Linked DNA regions of Paraglaciecola sp. L3A3. The protein of the gene in region 1 interacts with the protein of each later gene in a pairwise test. Links are inferred from orthologs where the notes say so. Each region holds a gene or a part of one and is shown on either strand. Other genes may lie near its edges.

Evidence for each region. The genes of interacting proteins can lie anywhere in the genome.
Region 2: the proteins of dnaQ (region 1) and dnaE interact in binary tests that used the Escherichia coli proteins (3 or more experiments, as listed by UniProt). The link is inferred for Paraglaciecola sp. L3A3 from one-to-one orthologs.

What each region holds. Positions count from the first base shown.
Region 1 is NZ_CP047023.1:3,239,860-3,247,722, reverse strand. Bases 2,481-5,384 are described here. They hold dnaQ (DNA polymerase III subunit epsilon), read left to right. Parts: upstream 2,481-3,530; coding sequence 3,531-4,238; downstream 4,239-5,384. Other genes in these bases: GQR87_RS13545 (TIGR03503 family protein), read left to right, coding at 4,410-5,384; rnhA (ribonuclease HI), read right to left, coding at 2,973-3,437; GQR87_RS13560 (VOC family protein), read left to right, coding at 2,519-2,872. Outside these bases: GQR87_RS13570 (alginate export family protein), read left to right, coding at 1-138; GQR87_RS13565 (methyl-accepting chemotaxis protein), read left to right, coding at 444-2,465; more of GQR87_RS13545, read left to right, coding at 5,385-5,822; GQR87_RS13525 (DUF302 domain-containing protein), read left to right, coding at 6,445-6,897; GQR87_RS13520 (AraC family transcriptional regulator), read right to left, coding at 6,933-7,863. UniProt on the Escherichia coli protein: DNA polymerase III is a complex, multichain enzyme responsible for most of the replicative synthesis in bacteria. The epsilon subunit contain the editing function and is a proofreading 3'-5' exonuclease.
Region 2 is NZ_CP047023.1:3,654,264-3,660,840, forward strand. The notes cover bases 2,480-6,577. They hold dnaE (DNA polymerase III subunit alpha), read right to left. Parts: upstream 6,178-6,577; coding sequence 2,680-6,177; downstream 2,480-2,679. Other genes in these bases: accA (acetyl-CoA carboxylase carboxyl transferase subunit alpha), read right to left, coding at 2,480-2,631; rnhB (ribonuclease HII), read right to left, coding at 6,177-6,577. In the rest of the region: tRNA lysidine(34) synthetase TilS, read right to left, coding at 231-1,586; more of accA, read right to left, coding at 1,675-2,479. UniProt on the Escherichia coli protein: DNA polymerase III is a complex, multichain enzyme responsible for most of the replicative synthesis in bacteria. This DNA polymerase also exhibits 3' to 5' exonuclease activity. The alpha chain is the DNA polymerase catalytic subunit.

The sequences.
Region 1 (7,863 bases):
GGCAGTGAATTAGATTTGTCTTACGTTAAAAGCTATAACAAATATTATTCAGCAGGGATTAAATACGCGGCTTATTCAGGTGACAGCGGTAAAGTTGATACCGATAAACTATGGGTTTGGGTGGGGGCTAAGTTTTAATTTTAGCTATTTATATTCGAAAAAATCGTTAAATGATGCTATGACTATAGTGATTATTAATATAGTTATCAGAAAAAAATCATTGGTATGTTCAACCCACTTAATATAAGTGGGTTTTTCTTTTTAGAGACTTAATTCTGACAAGTCCTAAAAAAATATGTTTTGTTGTCGATATTAATAAACTATTGATTGTTAAATTAGTCGATTAAGTCCTCACCAACCGCCGCCGCTAAAAAGTGAATATGAATGTCAATTCTAAGCGCACTGCCAACAGTCTCATCAATCTTTGCAAAATAGGAATTTAAATGAGTTTTAAACAAATTGTTTCTCGCAATGTTTCAATGTTAATTGTTGTACCCTCTATTTTACTGATGGTCTTAGTGTTGATTAATATATTCTCCTTTACTAAAAATATGTATCAATCTTCTGCGGGAATAACATTATTATATGTCGCTGATAATGCTGCTGATTTAGTTCATGAATTACAGAAAGAGCGTGGGATGTCTGCAGGTTATTTAGGGGCGAAAGGCAGTAAATTTAAAACTGAGTTGAAACAGCAGAGAATATTAGTTGATAACAAACTCAAAAAGTATCAGGCATTCGCTGAGCAAAATCAGGATGATTTAGCGGACACTATACAATCAAATATTCAGAAAGTTATCTTTGCACTCAAACAATTATCTGTGATTAGGCAGCAGGTAGATAATCTATCTATTAGCCTGCCAGATGCCTTGGCGTTTTATACTCAACAAAATTTAGCTTTAATTAATCAACCCTTAAAATTAATTGACTTATTAAACAGCTCTCGTTTAGTGCAAGGATTAACAGCCACCTATAATTTAATGCAAGTCAAAGAAAAATCAGGGGTTGAGAGAGCCGTTCTGACAAATATACTCGCAGCAAAGTCATTGTCTGAAGCAAATAAAAGAAGGATGTATACATTGATAGCACAACAGAGTGCGTATCAGGATGCTTTTTTAAAATCGATGCCTACAACTGGTGATTGGCTTGAGGGATTTAATCAGTTTAAAAATAGTATAGAAAATGAAACTATTATTAAGTTACGTGAACAGGTGATTAAAGATGCTTTGACTGATTTATATAGTGTGTCAGCCGAGCAATGGTTTGAAGCATCAAGCAATAGAATTGCTGAATTAAAGTCACTTGAAACAGCAGGCTTTAAAAAAATGCATTTGGAGATTAATAATATTTATTCTAAAGCCTTAAGTTTAATAAGTTTCGAGATCATTTTAATGTTGTTTGTGCTGTTTTTGACCTATTTAATCTTTGCCTCGGTGAAGCTAATGCGTAAACAAGCAGATTTGATTAGTCAAACTGTAAATGAGATCCAAAAAAATCGTAATTTAACTTTACAAATCCCTGTTTTATCACAAGATCATCTTGGCCAATCAGCGGCTAATTTCAATCGATTATTAGAAATGGTGAGAGGCGATTTAGTCAAAATAGCTGAAGTGGCCTTTAACGCAGTCACATCTACCCGTGCAACTATTAGCTCAGTTGCTGAAAATGACGATAGTATTGAAAAACAATTAATGGCCACAGAAAGCGCATCTACAGCAGTGGAAGAAATTTCAGTTAGTGTGGCAGATATAGGCTGCCAAATTAAAGACTCAGCCAACTCCGTTTCTTTAGTGGTTTCCGATTGTGATGCTGGCCGATTGTCGGTGAAAAAGGCTTTGAATAGTATCCAAAGTGTCGCTTCTGAAATCGATAATTTAAAAGACGTTATTAATGCTTTAAACGAAGGCGTGGTTAATATATCTTCAGTATTGGTTGTGATTCAATCTGTTGCTGATCAAACAAATTTGCTTGCCTTAAACGCGGCAATTGAAGCCGCAAGAGCTGGGGAGCAGGGTAGAGGATTTGCTGTTGTGGCTGACGAAGTCAGAGCATTAGCTAAGAGTGTGCATACTTCAACCGAAGAAATTGCGATAATTATAAACTCACTGCAAATTGATTCTAATAAAGCGATGCAGGATATTCAAGAAGGGCAAGAAAAATCACGGGAAGCGGTTCAATTATCGAGTTCGATTGATCAAGTCTTTAATCAGATCTTACTGAGTATACAAAAAGTTGAACAGACTAGTAATTCAATTAGCAGCACTACAGAACAACAGATATTGGTCACTCAAGGAGTGAGTCAAAGTGTAAGTGAAATTGGGATTATGTCTCGCGATAATATGCAAGGTGCACAAAAAATAGGACGTTCAGCTAGCCAACTTTCTGATGTGACTTTATCATTATTGAACGTTGTTAAAATGTATAAAATTGAAGAGTCAGATCGTTTCATTATTTCTGAGCATTAGAAATAATGACTATGCAGTGTTACTTTTATTAAAAATGTATAACAGGTGAATATATGAACCAACATCATAAAATTAATTATATTGAAATTCCTGTCAAAGCGATGGCTTCTAGCAAGGCTTTTTTTAGGAAGGCTTTTGGCTGGGACTTTGTTGATTATGGTGATGACTATGCCGCAATCAAAGGTGCAGGAATAGAAGGGGGGTTATTTGTTTCTGAAAACTACGTGGCTGTTGAAAATGGCAGTGTGTTAGTGGTTTTATACAGTGATGATTTAGTCAAAAGCCAAGCTGAAATTGAAGCTGCTGGTGGTAAGGTTAAAGTGCCTACTTTTGAGTTTCCTGGTGGACGTCGATTCCATTTTTGTGACAGAAACGGTAACGAATATGCTATGTGGAGTGACAAGTAAGACGGAGCTCGAAATCATTTTGAGCAACGAGCAACGAGCAACGAGCAACGAGCAACGAGCAACGAGTCGAATGTTTATCCCTCGTAGCTCGAACCTTTTATTATTCGCCGCTAAATCCAGTGTCTTCTAACTGGTTTTTACTTTCAGCCCCTTGCCGAGCTAATTGATCACAGGCTTCGTTTTCTGGGTGGCCTGAATGACCTTTGACCCAAAACCACTGAACTTTATGGCGGTTGACTTGCTCATCTAAACGTTTCCACAGATCCACATTCTTGACTGGTTTTTTGGCTGAGGTTTTCCAGCCATTTTTTTTCCAGCCTTTAATCCATTGGTTAATGCCGTTTTTTACATATTGGCTATCTGTGGTTAGGTTGGCCTCACAGGTTTCGTTTAAACAGGCTAACGCTTCAATGGTGGCTAATAATTCCATCCTATTATTGGTAGTGTGTTTAAAGCCTTGGCTCAGCTCTTTTCGATGTTTATCAAAAATGAGTACCGCGCCGTATCCTCCCGGTCCAGGATTGCCTAAACAAGAACCATCGGTATAAATATCTATTTTTTTCATATGTTTTTTATATTAAATGCAAATGTTTATAATTAAGGGCAGTATAATGTCGTTTATTAATAATGACATCAATTCAATCGAAACGAGTGAGTAATGAGACAAATTGTATTAGACACAGAAACCACGGGCATTGACCCTAAACAAGGGCACCGGATCATAGAAATTGGTTGTGTTGAGTTAATTAATCGTCGATTAACCGGAAATACTTTTCATGTTTACATCAACCCTGAGCGATTAGTCGAGCAAGAAGCTATTGAAGTACATGGCATCACTAACGAATATTTAGTTGATAAACCTGTATTTAGAAACATAGCGCAAGAGTTTATTGATTTTATTCGAGGCGGCCAGTTAGTCATCCACAATGCTCCCTTTGATGTGGGGTTTATGGACCATGAGTTTGCTAGATTAACCGGACTAGCTGAAAACAAAACCGAGAATATGTGTACTGTACTTGACACGCTCGGATTGGCAAGGCAATTACACCCAGGTCAAAAGAATAATCTTGATGCTTTGTGTAAACGTTACGGTATCGATAACTCCCACCGAGAAAAACATGGGGCATTATTAGACGCCGAAATATTAGCTGATGTTTACCTGATGATGACAGGTGGGCAAACGGATCTAAACCTAAGTGGCAAGGCGAGCGGCGAGGGCGGAGTACAAATGGAAACTATTCGTAGATTACCTGCAGAGAGAAAACCATTAAAGGTTGTGTTTGCTACAGCCGATGAATTAGAACAGCACGAATCTCGTCTTGACTTAGTTTTAAAAGAAGGCGGTAGTTGTCTTTGGCGACAATAATAAATAACAAACGGGTGGAAAGGCATGATTAGAAGACTAAAAACTGCATTTATACTTATCAATTTATTGATTTGTAGCGGCTTTAGTTATGGATTCAGTGCCATTCCACTTGCCTCACAGTCTAGCGCTGCCAATCTTGAATTAGGTAGTAATGACTTAACATCACAAGATATGGCGTTAAAACCGAAAAAAGAAGTCTCTCCATTAACTCAATTAGGTAATGAGTTTCACAATAGTATTGAGTTGTTACAGAATCGCTTCAGGATTGATTATGAAGTTGATGAAATTACTATGGTTTTCTTCCGTGAGTATGGTTCTGTTCCAATTATATTAGTCCAGCCTGACGGTTCAAAAATATTTCAGTCTGCGGCTGATGGCGAAAATATCTTTTGGTTTGATACTAGCACTTACGACATGATCAGTATTAAAAAACCTAAACTTGGGCCATGGCAAGCAATCGGTAATATCGTGCCTGGCAGCCGAGTGATGGTGATCAGTGATTTGGCTTTACATGCAGAGCATTTACCCGAACTGATATTTTCTGGGGAAATTCTTAAGCAAACTGCTTATTTGACTAACTCAGGTGAGCCAATTGATTACACCGCATTTCGAGACGTGGTGGAGTTAACTATTTCTTTAGCAAGTACCAATAATCCTAATTACAATAATTTTGGCGCAGGCTCACATATAGTGGCTACTTTTCAAGATAATGGTAAAGGCATGGATGAGGTGCCATTAGACGGAGTATTCACCGGACAATTTAATTTGTCGATTGCTGATGGTGAGTGGATCCCTACTTTTAACGTTTCTACCCCCATGTATTCTAGAGAACAAGTCGATCCTACTATCATGTTGTTACCTAACCCAATTTCAGTGGAGGTAGACATAGATGATGGTAAAGCTGGATATCATATTCTTAAAGTGGATGCAGACCGTGAATATGTGGATATATCGAGTTTGTTAATTGATGGCAAAGTACGTTATCCAAACGGTGATATCCAGAATTTCTCTATTACGGAAATGTCTGATGATGTTCGATTACATGAAATTGTGAATTTTGATTTTGGTCTGCATAGGGTCAAGTTGACGGCTTTTGGTAATACCTTAGAAGGCCGAGAGTTTATTTTAGACGTACCTGAATATTCGTTTTTAGTAGAAGAGCCTCAACCTGAGGTTATCCCTCCTGCGGCAGGTACGACAGATCCCGCAATCAATCCTATGGATGGACAGAGCATAGACCCGAATATCGGAAGTACAGCTGCAGAGCCATTAATTGTTGAAGAAAAAATGACAACGACAGCTTTAGTTTCTTGGATCGTCGGCCTTAATTTATTTTTACTGATTATTGGAGGAGGATTAATTTGGTTTATCGCCAGCGATAAAAAATTAAGTTTTGCTTTATTTAAAAAATCGACAAAAGAACAAGCTAAAAAGCAAGATGAGAAAAAACCAGGTTTATTCACTAGGTTATTTACTAAAAAAACAAAAGAAACTAAGCCTACCGAAGATAACAATAAAGAATCGCCAGCGCCGAAGGATGCAACAGATAGTGGATTTGTCGATTTAGCAATGCCTAAGGAATAGGCTAATTGGTCAATACTCAAGCAATCAAACTAATTTACTCACTTTTCGTAAAAAAAGCTATTGACTCAACCTTAGGTAAGCCGTATTATCTGCGCCGCGGTTGAGGAGGGGTTCATAGAGTTTCTTCATTAACTGTTTGATATTATTAAAGATTGTGGAGTGGTAGTTCAGTTGGTTAGAATACCGGCCTGTCACGCCGGGGGTCGCGAGTTCGAGTCTCGTCCACTCCGCCAACTTTAACAGTATCGATTTATTTAAGGCTTATTTATAAGTGTTAAATAAATAAAGTTTTGATTACGGCTGGAGTGGTAGTTCAGTTGGTTAGAATACCGGCCTGTCACGCCGGGGGTCGCGAGTTCGAGTCTCGTCCACTCCGCCAACATCAAAACAACAATGTGATTTAAATGCGGGGAGTGGTAGTTCAGTTGGTTAGAATACCGGCCTGTCACGCCGGGGGTCGCGAGTTCGAGTCTCGTCCACTCCGCCATTAAATTCACATATTAATTTCTGCGTATTGCCCCATTCATTTTTCATCTCATTTTTTTAAAATAATTTTCTGTTAGTTTCTCAGGATGGTATTGTTTACTCATTCAATCTTGAAACGTTACTAATAGGTTTATTTATGCTTAGCAAACTCTACTTCACAGTTTCAGTTTTATTTACTTCTTTATCGTTTAGCTCGCCACAAAGCTTGATCACAGTTGAAAGTCATTATTCAGTGAAAGAAACAGCAGACAGGTTTGAATCGATTCTTGTCAATAAAGGGCTGACCTTATTTGCTAGAATTGACCACCAAAAAAATGCTGCCGGAGTTAACTTAACGTTAAGGGCTACAGAGGTGTTCATTTTTGGTAACCCTAAAGTAGGTACGCCACTCATGCAATGTGCCCAAAATGCGGCAATTGATTTACCACAAAAGATACTTATCAGTGAAGATGCGGATAAAAAAGTGTGGTTCTCCTATAACAACCCTGAATACATTAAAATACGTCATAATATTCAAGGCTGTGACAAGGTCATCAGTAAAATTACTAAAGTTTTGAATACCTTAAGTCTTGCTGCCACAGATAAATAAAATTGATTATGGCAGAGGGGATGCCTAAAAAGATATTATACCTCTGCTGATTTTGCTTTTTGTTGAAACTCTTTTGGTGTCATGCCAGTTTGTTTTTTAAATACAGTAGAAAAATAAGCTGAGTTATTAAATCCTACTTCATATGCTGTTTCTGTCACCGTCTTTGATAATAATAGGTTCTGCGCTTTATGGATTCTGACTTCAACTAAATAATGGTTGATAGTTTGTGCAGTGACATTTTTAAATGTTTTCATCAGATGTGAGCGGCTAGCTCCGACTTTTTCTACCACATCATTAATAGATATGTCTTTATCGTAATGAGATAGCACAAAGGCTTTGATACGCTCTACAAGGGCTAGATCAGCTAAAGACTCTGGTATTTCTTCTTCTATTAATGCTAAGTGCTCGGCTTCTTGCAACACTATGCTGTCAATTTCATTAATTGAAGCAGATTGATCAACTAGTTTACCTTTTTCTTCTAGGCGGCCAATTAAGCTGGCAGCATTACCTGATTTGTATATCACTGAGTCAAATAACATAAACAGTATTTCTTTCGCTCGTATTCTGTATATATCTAAATTTTCTTGAGAGAAGGTTTTAAGTGCCGTAAATAGCTCATAAAAATTTTGTTTGACTAAACCGAGGCTAGCTGTGTTGACTACTTCGAGTAGAGCTTCTCGTTCTTTGAAGGGGTAGGCTTCATTTAATTTGGCCGGATAGAATTCAGTAAAGTCGGTTTTGGATGGTGCCGCATATTGGGCTATCGCTAGAGATTTTTGATGTTGTTGGTGTTGTTTGATTTTTTTATTGGTTCGCTGAATGTCTTGGTATACAGCCCATGCCCAAATTAATGCAGTTAAACTAGAGCCTGCATAATAAAGCACCCATTGTCTAGTGGCATTGCCTATGATGATGAATATACATAAAGCTAAGACTCCATAAATATGTACCACTACATTCGTTTTT
Region 2 (6,577 bases), 410 kb from region 1 along the record:
TTCATTGTTTTTGATGATTATGGTCATAGATACGCTGAATTTAGCCAACAAATGGCCAAATGGTTAATGGCTGGTGAAATCAAATATAAAGAACATTTGGTTGAAGGACTAGACAACGCACCCAGTGCTTTTATGGGATTATTAAAAGGCGAAAACTTCGGCAAGCTAGTAGTCCGGGTCGGGCCTGATAATATTTGAGCTTGAACGATACTTCTTATCCAAAACTCAGGTTAGTTATTATTCAAATAAATAACAATAGACTGTTTAACATCGCCCGTTAAGCAGTCAGCAACTCTCCACTGTCCATTTAGGTACAGAGCTAAAATCTTGTTATTTTGTACCAACTGGATAACTTGTGATCTTTGCCAAGGTGCAATTCGCCATAATTTAAACCACTGTTTTAAGGGTTTGCTATGAGCTGCCTTTGCTGGTTTGAAACGTTTATTATAACTAGCTAACTCAATAAATATAGGCCCTTGATCTTGGTCAACCAGCACTGATTGTTCAGGTATTTCTGCATCATCAACATTGAATTCTAATATTCCTAATTCTGCTGGCAGTGGAACTTGGGCTTCTCCTGCCCATTGAATACTGACAGGCGCAAGTTCAACTTGTACAGGGATCACGAATAGCTGTTGGTTAAAACGTCTGAACTGCCAGTTTTGCCACTGTAGAATTGGCTGAGCATCGTCTGTAGCCTGTAATACTTCAGGTTTTAATTGATTGATGACAGCTAAGGGAGGGCTTTGAATACCTTGTACCGACAACCAATAACGTACCACTTGGTGTAGCCAATTATTTGATAACTCAAGTAAAGCTTGTAAAACTAAACTATTATCAGCGTTTTGTACTGCCGCTAACTTCTCAGCACAAATTTCATCTAACAAATCTTGTTGCTGCCCACACAAAAATGCACTACGACTGACAGACTTGGCGAGTTCTGGCCAACGTTTTTGCAATACTGGTAATACATCATGGCGTAAAAAATTACGATCAAAATCGGTATTTTTATTGGATTCATCTTCGCACCAATGCAGTTGATGTTGCTCAGCATAAGCTAAAACGTCTTGCTGAGTGGTGTCCAATAAAGGCCGATAAAATGAAACAGCTTTCTGCTCTAAGCCTTGTATCGTCCATGCTTGATTCATGGACGACAAGCCTTTGGGACCTGCTCCTCTTTTAAGTTGCAACATAAATGTTTCTAATTGGTCATCCTGATGTTGAGCAACTAACACTTGGGCGTTTTCAGGCGCAAGTTCAACTATTTTTTTGTACCTTTCGTCTCGCGCTATAGCCTCAAGACTGGTACGAGAGGCGTTATGTAAAACCACTTTAGCACTTTGCAAGGGTACATTTAAGCTGTCACACACCTGCTGACAATGTTGTAGCCAATCATCTGCAAAAGCACTCAAACCATGATGAATATGAATCGCCTGCAAGTTAAACTTAAACTCTTTTTGCAATACACTCAAAGCATGTAATAACACATGAGAATCGACACCACCACTGTATGCCACCACTATGACAGAAGCGTTATTCAGTGGCGGTGTAGCCAGATGTTTTTTCAAAGTGTTGAGTATTTTCATATTTCTATATAAACAAAAAGCCACCTGTTTACGCAACAGATGGCTTTATTAAAATACATAATTTAAACCAAAAGCTTAAATTAGCTTATTAGCAATATCCAAAGGACATTAATCGGTCATATCTTTGCTCTAATAATTCTTCTTTAGATAAAGACGATAATTGGGCTAGTTGTTGTTTAATGGTGGCCTTTAAATTAGCAGCCATACTATCGTGATCTCTATGAGCACCGCCTAAAGGCTCTTCAACAATACTGTTGATCAAACCTAACTCTTTAATTTTCGGGGCACTCACACCCATAGCTTCAGCAGCTAATGGCGCTTTTTCTGCACTCTTCCATAAAATAGAGGCACAACCCTCGGGTGAAATAACCGAATATGTACTGTATTGCAGCATATTAACTCGATCGCCCACACCTATAGCCAATGCACCACCAGAACCACCTTCCCCAATAACGGTACAAATGATAGGTACTTTAAGACCAGACATCACTTTTAAGTTGCGGGCTATGGCTTCACTTTGGCCACGCTCTTCGGCACCCACACCTGGGTATGCTCCAGGAGTATCAATGAAAGTAATAATAGGTAAATTGAAACGTTCAGCCATTTCCATTAAACGCAGAGCCTTACGATAACCTTCAGGTTTTGGCATACCAAAATTACGTTTAATTTTTTCTTTTGTATCACGGCCTTTTTGATGACCAATAATCATCACAGCTTGACCGTCAATTTTAGCTAAGCCACCAACGATTGCTTTATCGTCAGCATAGGCTCGATCGCCTGCAAGCTCATCGAACTCAGTACACATACGTTCGATATAATCATATGTATAAGGACGCATTGGATGACGAGCTAATTGAGAGACTTGCCATGCGCCTAAATCAGCAAAAATTTTTCTGCTAAGTTCTGCACTTTTTTCTCGAAGTTTAGTGATTTCTTCTTCGATACTTACGTCGAATTCCCCACCTTGATTGACCAGTCTCAACTCTTCAATCTTCGCTTCTAAGTCAGCGATAGGTTTTTCGAATTCCAAGAAATTTCCGCTCATTTAACACCCAATAATATTTGTTGACGCTTACACTAGTAAAATAAAAGACTAGTGAAACTCTAATTTAATTTGTGGCTTGCCTAATAATTGCTGCAATTCATATATTAGCTCATCTTCGGGAGTAACATACCACTGCGCACCTAAGGTCAAGTCCACTTTTGCATCCGGATGTACATAGTGTACCTGAACCGGACAGCTTCCGCCTTGAAAAGGCTGTAAAATAACCTGTAGTTTATCGATAGTTGACGTATTGCACCAGCTCGATTCTAGATGAATTTGTAGCCATTTAGCATTTTTCTCACGGGCTTGCACAATATCCATAGCATCGCGGGCCGACATTGTATTGCCACCAGAGAAATCATCAAAGCTGACCTGTCCAGTTATTAGTAGTATTTTATCTTCCTTCAACAACTCTTCGTATTGCTCAAGCATATCTGGGAAAAAACGCACATCAATTCTGGCACTTTTGTCATCTAAAGTAACAAGCGCCCAACGTCTACCTCGTTTATTGACAATAATACGTACACCAATCACTAAGCCAACCGCAAAAGCAGTTTGATCTCTATTCGTGGGTTTTAAATCCACTAAACGGCATGGTGCATATTGTTTAATTTCAGTCAGGTACTGATTGATTGGGTGACCAGTTAGATACAAACCTAAGGTGGTTTTTTCCCCGTCAAGCCAAACTTTTTCAGGCCAAGGATTAACAACGGCAAAAGCTTGTTGCACTTGCTCTGGCTCTGTATTTAATAAGCCAAACATATCTGATTGGCCAAAAGACTCAGCTTTGGCGTGCTGACCTGCTGCGGCAATAGCATCAGGTAATGAAGCCATAATCGCTGCACGATGTGGCCCTAAATTATCTAAAGCGCCCGCCAGTACTAATTTTTCTAACACACGTTTGTTAATTTTTTTAATATCAACTTTGGCACAAAAGTCGAATAAATCGGTGAATTTACCTTTTTCTTCCCTGGCCTTAATAATTGCTTCAATAGGACCTTCGCCGACGCCTTTAATCGCGCCAATGCCGTAAACTATTCGTTCTTCTTCATCTACGGTAAATTTATGGCTACCCGCGTTTACATCAGGCGGTAATATGGTCAAGTTCATGCGACTACATTCGTCCACCAAAGTCACAATCTTGTCGGTATTATCCATATCAGCCGACATTACAGCCGCCATAAATTCAGCTGGATAATGGGTTTTCAGCCATAAGGTTTGGTAAGAAACCAAAGCGTAAGCTGCAGAGTGAGATTTGTTAAAACCATAACCCGCGAATTTTTCTACTAGGTCGAAAATCTTGATCGCTAAATCTGGCTCAATACCATTATTTTTAGCACCTTCTTGGAATGAGCCTCGTTGCTTTTCCATTTCTTCAGGTTTTTTCTTACCCATAGCGCGGCGTAACATATCCGCGCCACCTAAGCTGTAGCCAGACATTTCTTGTGCTATTTGCATAACCTGTTCTTGATACAGAATAATGCCATATGTAGGCTCAAGAATTTCTTTTAAACATTCATGTTGGTATTCGGCATCAGGATAAGAAATGGCTTCACGGCCATGTTTACGATCGATAAAATTATCTACCATACCCGATTGCAATGGCCCTGGTCTAAACAAAGCCACTAATGCAATGATATCTTCGAAGCAGTCGGGTTTAAGTCGACTAATCAGTTCTTTCATACCACGAGATTCCAATTGGAATACCGCAGTGGTTTCTGAATTTAATAGAATTTTAAAACATTTAGGATCGGTGAGTGAAATCGACGCAATGTCTATCTCTTTACCTTTGCCCTTTTTGACCATATCAATGGCCCATTGAATGATCGTTAAGGTACGTAAGCCTAAGAAATCAAATTTTACTAAACCGGCAGTTTCCACATCATTTTTATCAAACTGGGTAACCGGGTTTTTTCCCTCGTCATCACAATATAAAGGGGCAAAATCGGTGATTACAGTTGGGGCGATAACCACCCCCCCTGCGTGTTTACCAGCATTACGTGTCACACCTTCTAAGATGCGACACATATCAATGAGATCTTTTACGTCTTCGTCTTGATTATAAAGCTCAGGTAAACGAGGCTCTTCAACAAAGGCTTTTTCTAGGGTCATGCCCGGTGTTGGCGGGATCAGTTTAGAAATACCGTCCACAAAACCATAGGGATGACCTAACACTCGACCTACATCTCTCACTACAGCTTTGGCCGCCATGGTACCAAAAGTTATGATTTGCGAAACCGCATCACGGCCATACATTTCGGCAACATGATCGATAACTTCATCTCGTCTATCCATGCAGAAATCCACATCGAAATCAGGCATAGAAACACGTTCAGGGTTAAGAAACCGTTCGAAAAGCAGGTCATATTCTAGGGGATCAAGATCTGTAATATCTAAGGCATAAGCCACTAACGAACCTGCACCAGACCCTCGACCAGGGCCGACTGGAATATTATTATCTTTACTCCATTGGATAAATTCCATCACGATCAAGAAATAACCGGGGAATCCCATTTGGTTAATTACGCCTAATTCAATTTCTAGACGATCATCATATTCGGGACGTTTTTCTTTACGTTCAACTTCATCAGGAAATAAAAAAGCCAAGCGGCGTTCAAGACCTTCTCTCGATACCTTGACTAAAAAGTCTTTAATATCCATCCCTTCGGTAGGAAAATCAGGTAAGAAGTATGTGCCTAATTGAACAGTAGTATTACAACGTTTAGCTATTTCTACCGTATTTTGAATAGCTTCAGGAATATCTTGGAATAATTCCAACATTTCCTCGGCAGTACGTAAATATTGTTGGTCGCTATATTCTTTAGGGCGCCTCGGATCAATTAAGGTAAAACCATCATGGATCGCCACTCTGATTTCATGGGCGTCAAACCCCTCCTGATCAATAAAACAGACTTCGTTGGTTGCCACCACAGCCAAGTCATACTGATTTGCCCAATCAATGGCGCGATGTATATAATCTTCTTCGCCTAAACGGCCTGTACGGGTTAATTCAAGATAAAATCTATCGCCAAAAGTAGTTTGATAAAATTGGCTAATACTTTGTGCCAATTCAATATTTCCTTTGGTTAACATCTGACCTAAGTCACCAGTTTTACCGCCAGAAAGTACAATCACACCTTCGTTATGTTCAATTAACCAATCACGATCAATTACCGCTCTATCTTTAACCGAACCACGTAAATAGGCTTTTGAAATTAACAAGGTAATATTTTTATAACCTTGATTATTCATCGCCAACAGAGTCAAACGGAAAATATTCCCCGGAACATCATCACTTTGAACCCAAAAATCAGTGCCAATTATGGGCTTAATGCCGTTGCTGTGTGCTTGACTATAAAACTTCACCAAGCCACACATATTCATCTGATCAGTTATCGCCACAGCCGGCATATTCAGCTCTTTTACTTTACTGATTATGGGTTTAACTTTATTTAATCCGTCTAACATAGAGTAATCACTGTGTACTCTAAGGTGGACAAAATTAACTGGCGTTTTTCCTTGAGACTGAGAAACCTGCTCTGTCATTATGAGCCCGCCAATTGACCGTTACGCAACACAAGTGATTGCTGGACAGGCTTAAAACTCATACGATATTCAGCCAATGGGCCTAATTCGGCAAGCTTAGCTAAATGGGCTTTAGTGGGATAACCTTTATGTTGAGCGAAACCATATTCAGGATATAGTTTATCTAACTGCAACATTTCTTCATCTCTAGTGACCTTGGCAATGATAGAAGCTGCAGATATTTCAGCAATTAAACCATCACCTTTGACTATTGCTTCACTAGAATAAGACCAAGCTGGACAACGATTACCATCCACCATTACATGTTGTGGTTGTATAGACAAACCTTCAACAGCTCTTGTCATGGCTAACATAGTGGCATGTAAAATATTTAATTGGTCAATTTCAGCAGGACTTGCTC